2 regions of the Gilliamella sp. B14448G11 genome follow, and region 1 is predicted to be linked to the other one. Evidence: riboswitches for the same ligand, from Rfam matches in the RefSeq annotation. Region 1 holds a riboswitch; the other holds the start of a gene.
The links. A riboswitch is a leader RNA that binds a small molecule or an ion and turns the genes downstream of it on or off. The one in region 1 is predicted to bind preQ1.
Positions count from the first base shown of each region.

Region 1 (5,331 bases):
GTTACAACCCGTGTAACCAAAATCGGTAGTCTCCATGTTCCACCAAGAAACCCGTTACATGAGCCAGTGGTGTTTTTTGCAGAAGGTACGAATTTACGCCCGTTCCATGTGAGTTCTTCATATATCCAACAGTCACCCAATCCTCGCATTTTACGGTCGCTTTTTATAACACCATTATTATATTCAGGAAATACATTGGTTACTACAAACTCAATTTTGTTATTGTTTATTTTTTCCTTAGGAATAACCCAATAAGCATCACTAAAATTATAAGCACCTCTTAAACACGAAGCTTTTAATAAATCGTTATTCTTATCTAATTTGTATAGATAAAAATGCGGTTTAAAGTTATCTTCTTCATCATCTAAATCATAAGAAAAACAGTCAGCTTCTTTTTCGTCACTATAGCGTGTTTTAAATTCAGGAAAAATTGCTATTACTTCGTCTAATGTTAGTTTTTTGCTTTCATCAGACTTAATTACAGTACCTTTTTTTATGACAGGAGCAGGTATTGGCTTATAAACATGATTTTCGCTTTTCTTACCTGATTTTATTATTGCACCAATTGTACCGATACGGCCTTGTACTTCATCCATTTTTAACATTACCGCATTATAGCCTATATCAAATAACTCCCAATATCTGTCGCCTTGCTTGAAAAAAATTTCATTATCAGTTTTTTTTAATACTCTAAGGAGTGCGCTTAATTGATGAGGTTTTAATTGATAAATAGAATTGGGTTTCTTTATTAGTGTACCCAAGTCTTTATTATTAATAACTAGGCTGATTGGGTGATTCTTTAGTATTTGCTCTTTTTTGTCATCGTCTTCATATTTATAAGATTCGTATTTAAAATAACCACCAGTAATAGGTTGATTTGCACCAGCTTTGCGCTCGAGTAGAATTGATATATGACTATCACCATCATCTAACTCTCTACCAAAACCTGCCACACGACAAGTCAAAGTATTATCACAAACCATTTCCCAATTTATATAGTAAAACTCAACTGCCGTATTGGCATACGCGTAATGAACCAATGTGAATAAAAAAAATAATCCGACTAAAATACGATTAAACATAAACATCACCCAAAGAATATTGGACAATAATAAAGCTAACCAATTAAAATTTAAAGCATAATTTATAGATTGAATTGATTTTTTTATATTTGGCAGTTAATTAAAAAAGATTACTCTATATTTGCAAACTTGTGCGTTTGAATACTGAGTAGCCACTTGTTGTCGTTGCGGTTTTGGTTAATTTTGCCAAGTAATTCAATTGTTTCAAACATATTAAATTCACCCTTTTTTTCGCAAGGGGAAAGATAATAACGTTTTGCTTGAATATTTTGTTCAATATATTGGCAAAAAGGAAGAAAGTCCACATGATTTTCGGCAACAATTCGCACTTCACTTGCAGTCGGTTGTACGATTTTTTGATATCGTGCTTGATAGCAGAATTTAGGGCTAAGGGCGATATAGTCAATTAGAGGATCGACTTTACCTAATCCATTACTTTCAATAGCAATATAGTAACCAGCCTGTTTTAGTGGTAAAAGTAACTCTGGTAGCGCTTTAACCATAGTTGGTTCACCACCGGTAATAATGATGTTTTTGCTTGTATATTGTTTAACTTTCGTCAATAACTGTTCTAATGTAAAACGGGTGTATTGGCGAAAGTTAGTATCGCACCAAACGCAATTTAAATTACAACCAGCAAAACGAATAAAAATAGCAGGCATGCCTGTATTGTAACCTTCGCCCTGTAATGATTCGAAGATTTCAACAATGCGAAATTCTGTCATTTTTCGCTCCGATGATACTCGCAGTAAGACGTTGGGGTTTCCCAGAGTTTGATCATTGAAATAGGTAAATATTGTGACAGACAATCAAAAATAAATTTACTCATACCTTCGGCAGTTGTACGACAAGGAAAGGCGTAAATTTTGCGATTCATCTCTTTTAATAATGAAGCAATACGGCACTCATTAGGATTATTTTGATTATATAGATAAGCATGATCGAGAGGATCAACAATATGCTGTTTCACTATTGCTTTTAAATCAGCATAATCCATCACCATATCAGCGCTAGAACCGTTATCTATTAGATCACCTTCAATTTCGACTAATAAGCGATAAGTATGACCGTGCAGGTTGTGACATTTTTTGTTGTGCCCGTCTAACATATGACAAGCATCGAATTGAAATTCTTTAGCAATTTTGAACATGTATCATTCCTAGTTTTTTTTCGTGGGATGGATTACGAACCACGGTTAGACCACCTAACAAAATAGAGCGGCTAATATAATGGATTAATGCTTAATTGTCATCTTACAATTGTTATTCCGAGCAATATTTATTACACTAACGGTGTAAAATTGAACGTTTATATTTTGCTTATTTCAACAACAGAATATAAATTAATTTTATTGTCGATTTTTTGTAAAAAATTTTCATAAAAAACTCTTGAAATTTATCTTTCCACACTCATTTAGTAACCATGCAAATGGTTTATCTGCTTAAAGCATTTAAGCCAAATCTATTGCTCAGGAGATAGTTAATATGAGGTTAGATAAACTCACTAATAAATTCCAACAAGCTTTAGCTGATGCACAATCATTAGCATTAGGTAAAGATAATCAATATATAGAACCAGTCCATGTTTTATCCGCTATGCTTAATCAAGAAGGTAGCAGTGTCAAGCCTTTACTGGCAGCGGCTGGTGCTAATGTAGCAATGTTACAGCAAGAATTAAATCAAGCTATTGATCGATTGCCACAAGTTCAAGGCGTGGGTGGTGAAGTTATTCCATCACAAGAATTTGTCCGCGTTTTAAATCTTTGTGACAAATTAGCACAAAAAAATGGCGATAGTTATATCTCGTCTGAACTCTTTATCTTAGCGGCTTTAGACGAAAAGGGTAGTCTTAGTGATATTCTTAAAAAATCAGGGATCACAAAAGACAGATTAAATCAGGCCGTAAGTCAAGTAAGAGGAAGTGATAACGTGAACGATGCCAATGCCGAAGATCAACGTGGTGCGTTGAAAAAATATACCATTGATTTAACCGAGCGTGCTGAACAAGGTAAGCTCGATCCAGTGATTGGGCGTGATGAAGAAATTCGTCGTACAATTCAAGTATTACAACGTCGTACTAAAAATAATCCAGTGTTAATTGGTGAGCCTGGTGTGGGTAAAACAGCAATTGTTGAAGGACTTGCACAACGTATTGTAAACCGTGAAGTACCAGAAGGATTACGTAATAAGCGCGTATTGTCTTTAGATATGGGTGCTTTAATTGCTGGCGCTAAATATCGAGGTGAATTTGAAGAACGCTTAAAAGCCGTTTTAAAAGATTTAGCCAAAGAAGAAGGGCGCATTATTTTATTTATTGATGAAATCCATACCATGGTCGGTGCAGGTAAAAGCGATGGTGCAATGGATGCAGGTAATATGTTAAAACCTGCATTAGCCCGCGGTGAATTACATTGTGTTGGCGCAACAACGTTAGATGAATACCGTCAATATATTGAAAAAGATCCCGCTTTAGAGCGTCGATTCCAAAAAGTGTATGTGGCTGAACCAACTGTTGAAGACACCATTGCTATCTTGCGTGGTTTAAAAGAACGTTATGAATTACATCACCATGTACAAATTACCGATCCGGCAATTGTGGCGGCAGCAACGTTATCGCATCGTTATATTTCCGATCGTATGCTTCCTGATAAAGCCATTGACTTAATTGATGAAGCTGCATCAAGTATTCGTATGCAAATGGATTCAAAACCCGAATCCTTAGATCGACTTGAACGCCGTATTATTCAGCTCAAACTTGAGCAACAAGCGCTTAAAAAAGAGTCTGATGATGCGAGTAAAAAACGACTAGAGATGCTAAACGATGAACTTGCTGAGAAAGAAAAAGAGTATGCGTCACTTGAAGAAGAGTGGAAGTCAGAGAAGGCTGCTGTTTCTGGTACTCAGACAATCAAAGCTGAGTTGGAAAAAGCACGAACTGAAATAGAACAAGCTCGTCGTGCTGGTGATCTTAATAAAATGTCAGAGCTTCAATATGGCAAAATACCAGAACTCGAGAAAAGACTAGCATCAGCAACACAGCTTGAAGGCAAGACGATGAAGTTATTGCGTAATAAAGTCACCGATAACGAGATTGCCGAAGTATTATCTAAAGCAACCGGTATTCCTGTTTCAAGAATGCTGGAAAGTGAAAAAGATAAATTATTACATATGGAAGATGCGTTACATAAACGTGTGATTGGTCAAGACGAAGCCGTTGTTGCGGTAGCTAATGCGATTCGTCGTAGTCGAGCAGGATTGTCTGATCCAAATAAACCAATTGGCTCTTTCTTGTTCTTGGGTCCAACGGGCGTTGGTAAAACTGAACTTTGTAAGGCTTTGGCTAACTTTATGTTTGATAGCGAAGATGCAATGGTCAGAATCGATATGTCCGAGTTTATGGAAAAGCACTCTGTAGCACGTTTAATTGGTGCGCCTCCGGGATATGTAGGATATGAAGAGGGCGGTTATTTGACTGAAGCCGTAAGACGTCGTCCTTATTCAGTCATTTTGTTGGATGAAGTCGAAAAAGCACATCCTGATGTCTTTAATATTTTATTACAAGTATTAGATGATGGACGCTTAACCGATGGACAAGGGCGTACGGTTGATTTTCGTAATACCGTTATTATCATGACATCTAATTTAGGTTCAGATTTGATTCAAGGTCAAATTGAGTTAAGTTATGATGAAATGAAAGCGTTAGTAATGACGGTTGTAACTAAACACTTTAGACCAGAATTCATTAATCGTATTGATGAAACGGTGGTATTCCATCCTCTTGGTCAAGAAAATATCAAAGCGATTGCGAAAATTCAATTAGCGCACGTTGAAAAACGCTTAGATGACCGTGGTTACCAATTGGATATTTCTGATGCTGCGTTAGAACAACTTGCTAAAGTTGGTTTCGATCCAATTTATGGTGCAAGACCGTTAAAACGAGCAATACAACAAGAGATTGAAAATCCATTAGCGCAACAAATATTATCTGGTAAGTTAGTTCCAGGTAAAACCATTCATCTTGATTTACAAGGTGATGAAATTGTAGCTAAACAGTAATATTCTTATCACTTGAAAAAACGACCTTAATATGAAGTGACCCCATAAAGTTGGACACTTTTATTAAGCGGCTTGTAAGGCCTGATTTCGATATTCAACCGGAGTCAGGCCTTTTAATTTGGCTTTAATTCGTTTGGTGTTGTAGTATTCTATATAGGTTTGATCAAAAACCATATTATGTATTTGATTTACAG
Region 1 covers NZ_JACFPX010000011.1:81,578-86,908, reverse strand. The annotation lists gene H3S88_RS08755 (DUF1176 domain-containing protein) at 1-1,082, opposite strand, end outside; gene H3S88_RS08750 (7-carboxy-7-deazaguanine synthase QueE) at 1,193-1,807, opposite strand; gene queD (6-carboxytetrahydropterin synthase QueD) at 1,804-2,232, opposite strand; PreQ1 riboswitch class I at 2,236-2,281, opposite strand; gene clpB (ATP-dependent chaperone ClpB) at 2,567-5,137, shown strand; gene H3S88_RS13360 (IS3 family transposase) at 5,201-5,331, opposite strand, start outside.

Region 2 (5,331 bases), on a different contig from region 1:
TAATTTTTCTTGCCAAACTGGCACCAAAAATACGGATAGTTAAATCAGTGGTTAAAAAAATAAATGGAAATGTAAAGGCTCCCCAAGTAGTATGAAATCCAAAAATATCAAATGGAATTTGCACCAAATAGTTACTGGAAGCAATAACAATAATATGAAAAAAAGCTAACCAGCCTAGTGCTTTATGCTTTTGCTGTCGAGTAAATTGTTTTTCAATCAATTGTGAATGAACGTTCAAATACATATTTGTTTCCTTTTTTAATGGGGTGAGAGAACCCAGATAAATATTTTTTAAGTTTTGGCCAGATATTCTTGTAGACCTTTATCACGCAGCATACAACTTGGACATTTACCGCATCCCCCTTCTACACCGTAATAACAGGTATGAGTATTTTGACGAACATAATCAAGATAACCCAATTTATCAGCCATTTCCCATGTTTGAGCTTTAGTAAGATACATCAACGGGGTTTTAATATTAAACGCATAATCCATCGCTAAATTCATAGATACATTCATGGATTTAATAAAAATATCACGACAATCTGGATAACCACTAAAATCTGTTTCACATACGCCGATAATAATATCTTGAATATCTTGCTGTTTGGCATAACAACCAGCTAACAATAAAAACAGCATATTACGACCATCGACAAACGTATTTGGATAATCGCCATCTTGTGCAGCTTTAATTTCTTGTGAATCGTCAATCAAAGCGTTATTGGTCGTCTGTTTAATAACTGATGTATCAATTACGGTTTGCTTGACACCTAAATCTTCAGCAATCCATTTAGCTTTATCTAATTCAATACTATGACGTTGACCATATTGGAAGCTGATAGTTTCAACATTTTCAAGTCCATAATCGGCAATGGCTTGTAATAAACACGTAGTCGAATCTTGCCCGCCAGAAAATATCACGAGTGCTTTACGATTTTTCATTAAAAAATTCCTGTCAGATTGAACAAATTAGCGATTATCGACTTTTTCAGGATAAAGATCATGATTCGCTAAACGATTGAGCGCAATTTGCTCCCACCGAGTATCAGCTTTACCATAATTGGCATAAGGATCAATTGAAATACCTCCACGTGGTGTGAATTTACCCCACACTTCAATGTATTTAGGATCCATTAATTTGATCAGATCTTTCATAATGATATTGATGCAATCTTCATGGTAATCACCATGATTACGAAAGCTAAACAAGTACAGCTTAAGAGATTTGCTTTCAACCATTTTGATGTTAGGCACATAAGAAATATAAATTGTGGCAAAATCAGGTTGCCCAGTAATAGGACAAAGACTGGTAAATTCCGGACAATTAAATTTAACAAAATAATCATTACCGGGATGTTTATTATCAAAAGTTTCCAGAATTTCTGGACTATAGGTTGTTGGATAGCGAACAGACTGATCGCCTAATAATGTAACGTTACTCATAATTTTCCTTAGTTTTTTAGCGTGGGAGGTTCACGAACCACGAGACAAACCGCACACATTACTCTTTTTTACAAAAAAAGTCTAGAATATCGTTCTTAACCCTTGTGATTAAACATATGACTTGTGAACGAATGAAATAGTTAACTGTAAAAACTAGCCAATATTTCTTTAAAAAATTAACTGTCTAATGAATTTTTATAAAGAAAAAGAAGTTACTTTATTTTCAGTAATGTTTATGTGCATCACTCTACCTTGTTTATCAAAAAAATAATATTCATTACCGATAGAAGAACACGACACAATTGTTGATGATTGCCAATCAATCGTTATATGTTTGCGATTAGTATAGGGATTAAAAAGATTAATTTCATAACCTGTTTCATTTATTCGTTGAATGATTAATGCTATAAGTTCGCCTGTAGATAATATAATTAAATTATCAAATTGTTTTTTCTCGATTTGTAATTGAAACTCGAAATCATGGTTATAGTGATATTTAAATTGCACGCGTTTAGTCGATTCAATATATTCAACTTTTAAGATCTTGTGATTATTACCCATTATTAACCTGTCATAATACCCATCAATTTCCAATCGTTTTGTTAAACTATAGTCAGGTAAACAATAATACAAAATTTCATCTTTTTTCTCAGCGTTGTGGGTTAAAACCATTATTTCATGATTTTTAATCACCAACTTATTTATCACATTAGGATAAAGATCGATTCGCCGTACCACAGATAATTTATTACTAATATCAATAAGTTCAAGGCAATTATTTCTAATGATAGCCCAATTTATACCATCAAACTCAAAGCAGCATAATTGGAAGTTAACAACGCCTAGATCGATTGTTTTCTTGGTACTTAAATCAAGTTTATGAATGCGGTAGTAATTATCTTGTTTAGCCAAAGCTAAAATTTGCAATCGATTCGAAGATACGACAAACTTATCGGCAACAATCATAAAATGCTCAAGTTGCTTGCCTTTATTATCCACTCTTATAATCCCTGCTTCACCTAATGCAAGCAAATATTGATTATTGATTAGCGGGATCATGTCATAAATCGCTCTATGGCCTTTTTGCGGACTCTGATAATGATCCAAATGATATTGCATTAATAAAGATTTATGCCTAACCAGTTTTAACGAGGAGATAGGCAGATCTATCTGTAATGTTCTATCTTCAGTAAGAGTAATTAATTTTGCAATTTTAGCTTTAGTTAACTCATTAGGATAAGTAATGGCATCAACAATTATCTCGTTGATCATCATTCGTAATAAACCTTGCAATTTTTGAATATTTTGCTGATTTTTTAAAATTTCATTAGCCAGATCTAATCTTACTCGATAATGAGCTTGTTCAGTTTTTATCTCGATCAAAGTTCTTTCAAGTTTTATTATCGAATTAGGTATTAAAATAAGACGCTTTACGATCGCTTTAGCATCGTATATATCCATGTTATTAAACCACTGTTCAGCAAGATAACGATATTCCGAGAGTGACCAAATGACATCAATTGCAGCTAACCAATCTGCTTTTTCGGCTAAAGTCTTAGCCCAGTAAAGTTTTAATTTATTGGCTATTTCAAAGTGTTGTTTTTCAAGCATCAAAATTACAGCTTCAAAAGCATTATCGCGTCTGGCTAACATAACCGCTGTATTCCATTCATTTGCCAAACAACAAAGTTTTATACATAACTGAGTTTTAGCATTCCTTGCAATTGCTAACTCCATGGCTTGTTTATATCGGTTGTGTTGTTCTAAAAATTCTATTCCTTCTTCTAAATGATTGAGCAGTTCTACTAGAACAAAAACCGCTTCTTCTATTTTATTTTGTTTGGCTAACGTCTCAAAGCTTTGTCGATATAGTTTTTTCAGGTATTTAAGCTTTTCAGAATCAAGATAAATTGAGGATGAATCGCCATAAACACAATCACTTATCGACAGTTTATTTCGTGGTTTGGGTGTACCATAGGTTTTTTCGATTGAATTTTTCTCATCATTGATCGGAAGAGCGTAACGCAAGGCATTTAACAAATCACCTTTCTCAAACTTTTTAATCATTGTTTCAATGTAGTTACTCTGTCGAAAAGAAAACAAATGACTATATTTTGAAAATAATGATAAAAAAGAATGGCTGTTAAGCAGTGATTTTTTTTTATGCTGAGAGGGAGATGACAAAGATGAGTGATTAACTTGTGGTAACTCATTGGCATTAATACTGTAAGAAAATGATTTTTTTAACATGCCATCAACTAAATCTTCTTTTTTTTCTTCCGAAAAGATTCGATTTAGCATTTTTATGGTTTTAATAAAAATAACAAAAATACTCACATGAAAAAAGCTTACTATTATAAAAATAAATATTTTATAGAGATTTTTACCAAGTGAAGTATTAAATGAAGATATTTTTAGAGAATAAATAACATACAATGCTATCAGCAATATTGAAGGAATAACTACTGCTAAAATAATATGACTTTTTTTAATGAGTTTTTCTTGAGACAAATGATTATTTTGTTCATCAATTTCTTTATCTTGATTAGTTATCTCATTACTATCAATAAATTGTAATTTTCGAGGACTTGGCACAGGTATTTTGCCATCAAATATTTGTTCAAAAGATCGGCTCTCTAAACTGAATTCTGGTAGTTCATTATGGACAATATTTATTAAATAACGATTGGTTTCATACAATTGATATTCACTAAGATCAACCCAATTAGCGGGATCGATATTGTTGGCATCTTCACAACGATAACATTGAATATCATTACCCATAACAATGACCAAATCATAGTTAATTATTTTGCAACTCAGTTTTTTGGGGAGTTGCATAGAACTGAGGATCCCGTTATCTAAAATTAATGGCCAACCAAGTAAAGTATCACAATTCACCGTTTTTGCCGATGGAAATTTAAGTAAATCACCATGTTCAAATTGATAAATTGAGCATCCTAAAAACCATGATTTTATTAAAAGACGTTGACGCTGCTCGCGATCAAACCACTGCGTTGGAAACCATATTCCCGCTACGTTTTGAACGCCTTTTAAGGTTGGTTCTGGGATAAAAAAAGCTTTTTCTTTCATATCATTAATCAGCTTTATGCAATTTCAATCTTATTGATTGTGTTTTCAAAGAATATAAAATCAATTCCCCGTTATCCATAATAACTGAAAACGATTGAGCCAATGAGTTATAATGATAGAGAACAATTTTATATGATGATTTGAAACAAACATCAATTTTATGATTGAGATAATCAAACAATGCTACTTGTTTTTTATCTTTATCAATTATTAAAAAATTAATTTTATCTTCATGATTATCATAGAAAAAACCAAAAACCTGCCATTCTAAGGGGGTTGTTACTTCAACATAGCTGTTTTCATCAACAAATACTTGCCATTGATGCTCAAAACCAACAGCTAAATGACCGAATCCAGTCAACCATAAATTTTCGGATGAAATAAAATATTGCAAATTTTCATTAATTTTTTTAATGCTTAAATAATAGAATAAATTATTTAATGCATAACCTGTAATGCAAAACTGTTCTTGATCATCTTGGTAAATATAACAGGCCTGTTTTTCACTCAGTTTGAACAATGCTATTACATTTTTGGCAATTTCACGTTGAGAATTGAGGATATCACCATAATAATTTATCCAATACACAGAATAAAGTGATTGATGATCGTCTATGTATAGCAGTTTTGGATTATGATCGCCATATAGATATAGAAAATAAGATAATTGATTGATAGCGTTAATGTTGATCTCTTCCGATAGCTCTCTTTTTGGGATATCTGATCCCCATAAATAATATTTTTGATTTTCTTGATACAAGGCTACGATATGTTTTCCTTGAATATCTAAAC
Region 2 covers NZ_JACFPX010000010.1:44,492-49,822, reverse strand. The annotation lists gene H3S88_RS08165 (7-cyano-7-deazaguanine/7-aminomethyl-7-deazaguanine transporter) at 1-244, opposite strand, end outside; gene queC (7-cyano-7-deazaguanine synthase QueC) at 292-945, opposite strand; gene queF (preQ(1) synthase) at 973-1,446, opposite strand; PreQ1 riboswitch class I at 1,449-1,493, opposite strand; gene H3S88_RS08150 (bpX6 domain-containing protein) at 1,642-4,539, opposite strand; gene H3S88_RS08145 (hypothetical protein) at 4,544-5,331, opposite strand, start outside.
Region 2: it holds a riboswitch for preQ1, as region 1 does, so the genes downstream of both, queF (preQ(1) synthase) here and queD (6-carboxytetrahydropterin synthase QueD) in region 1, are expected to answer to the same signal.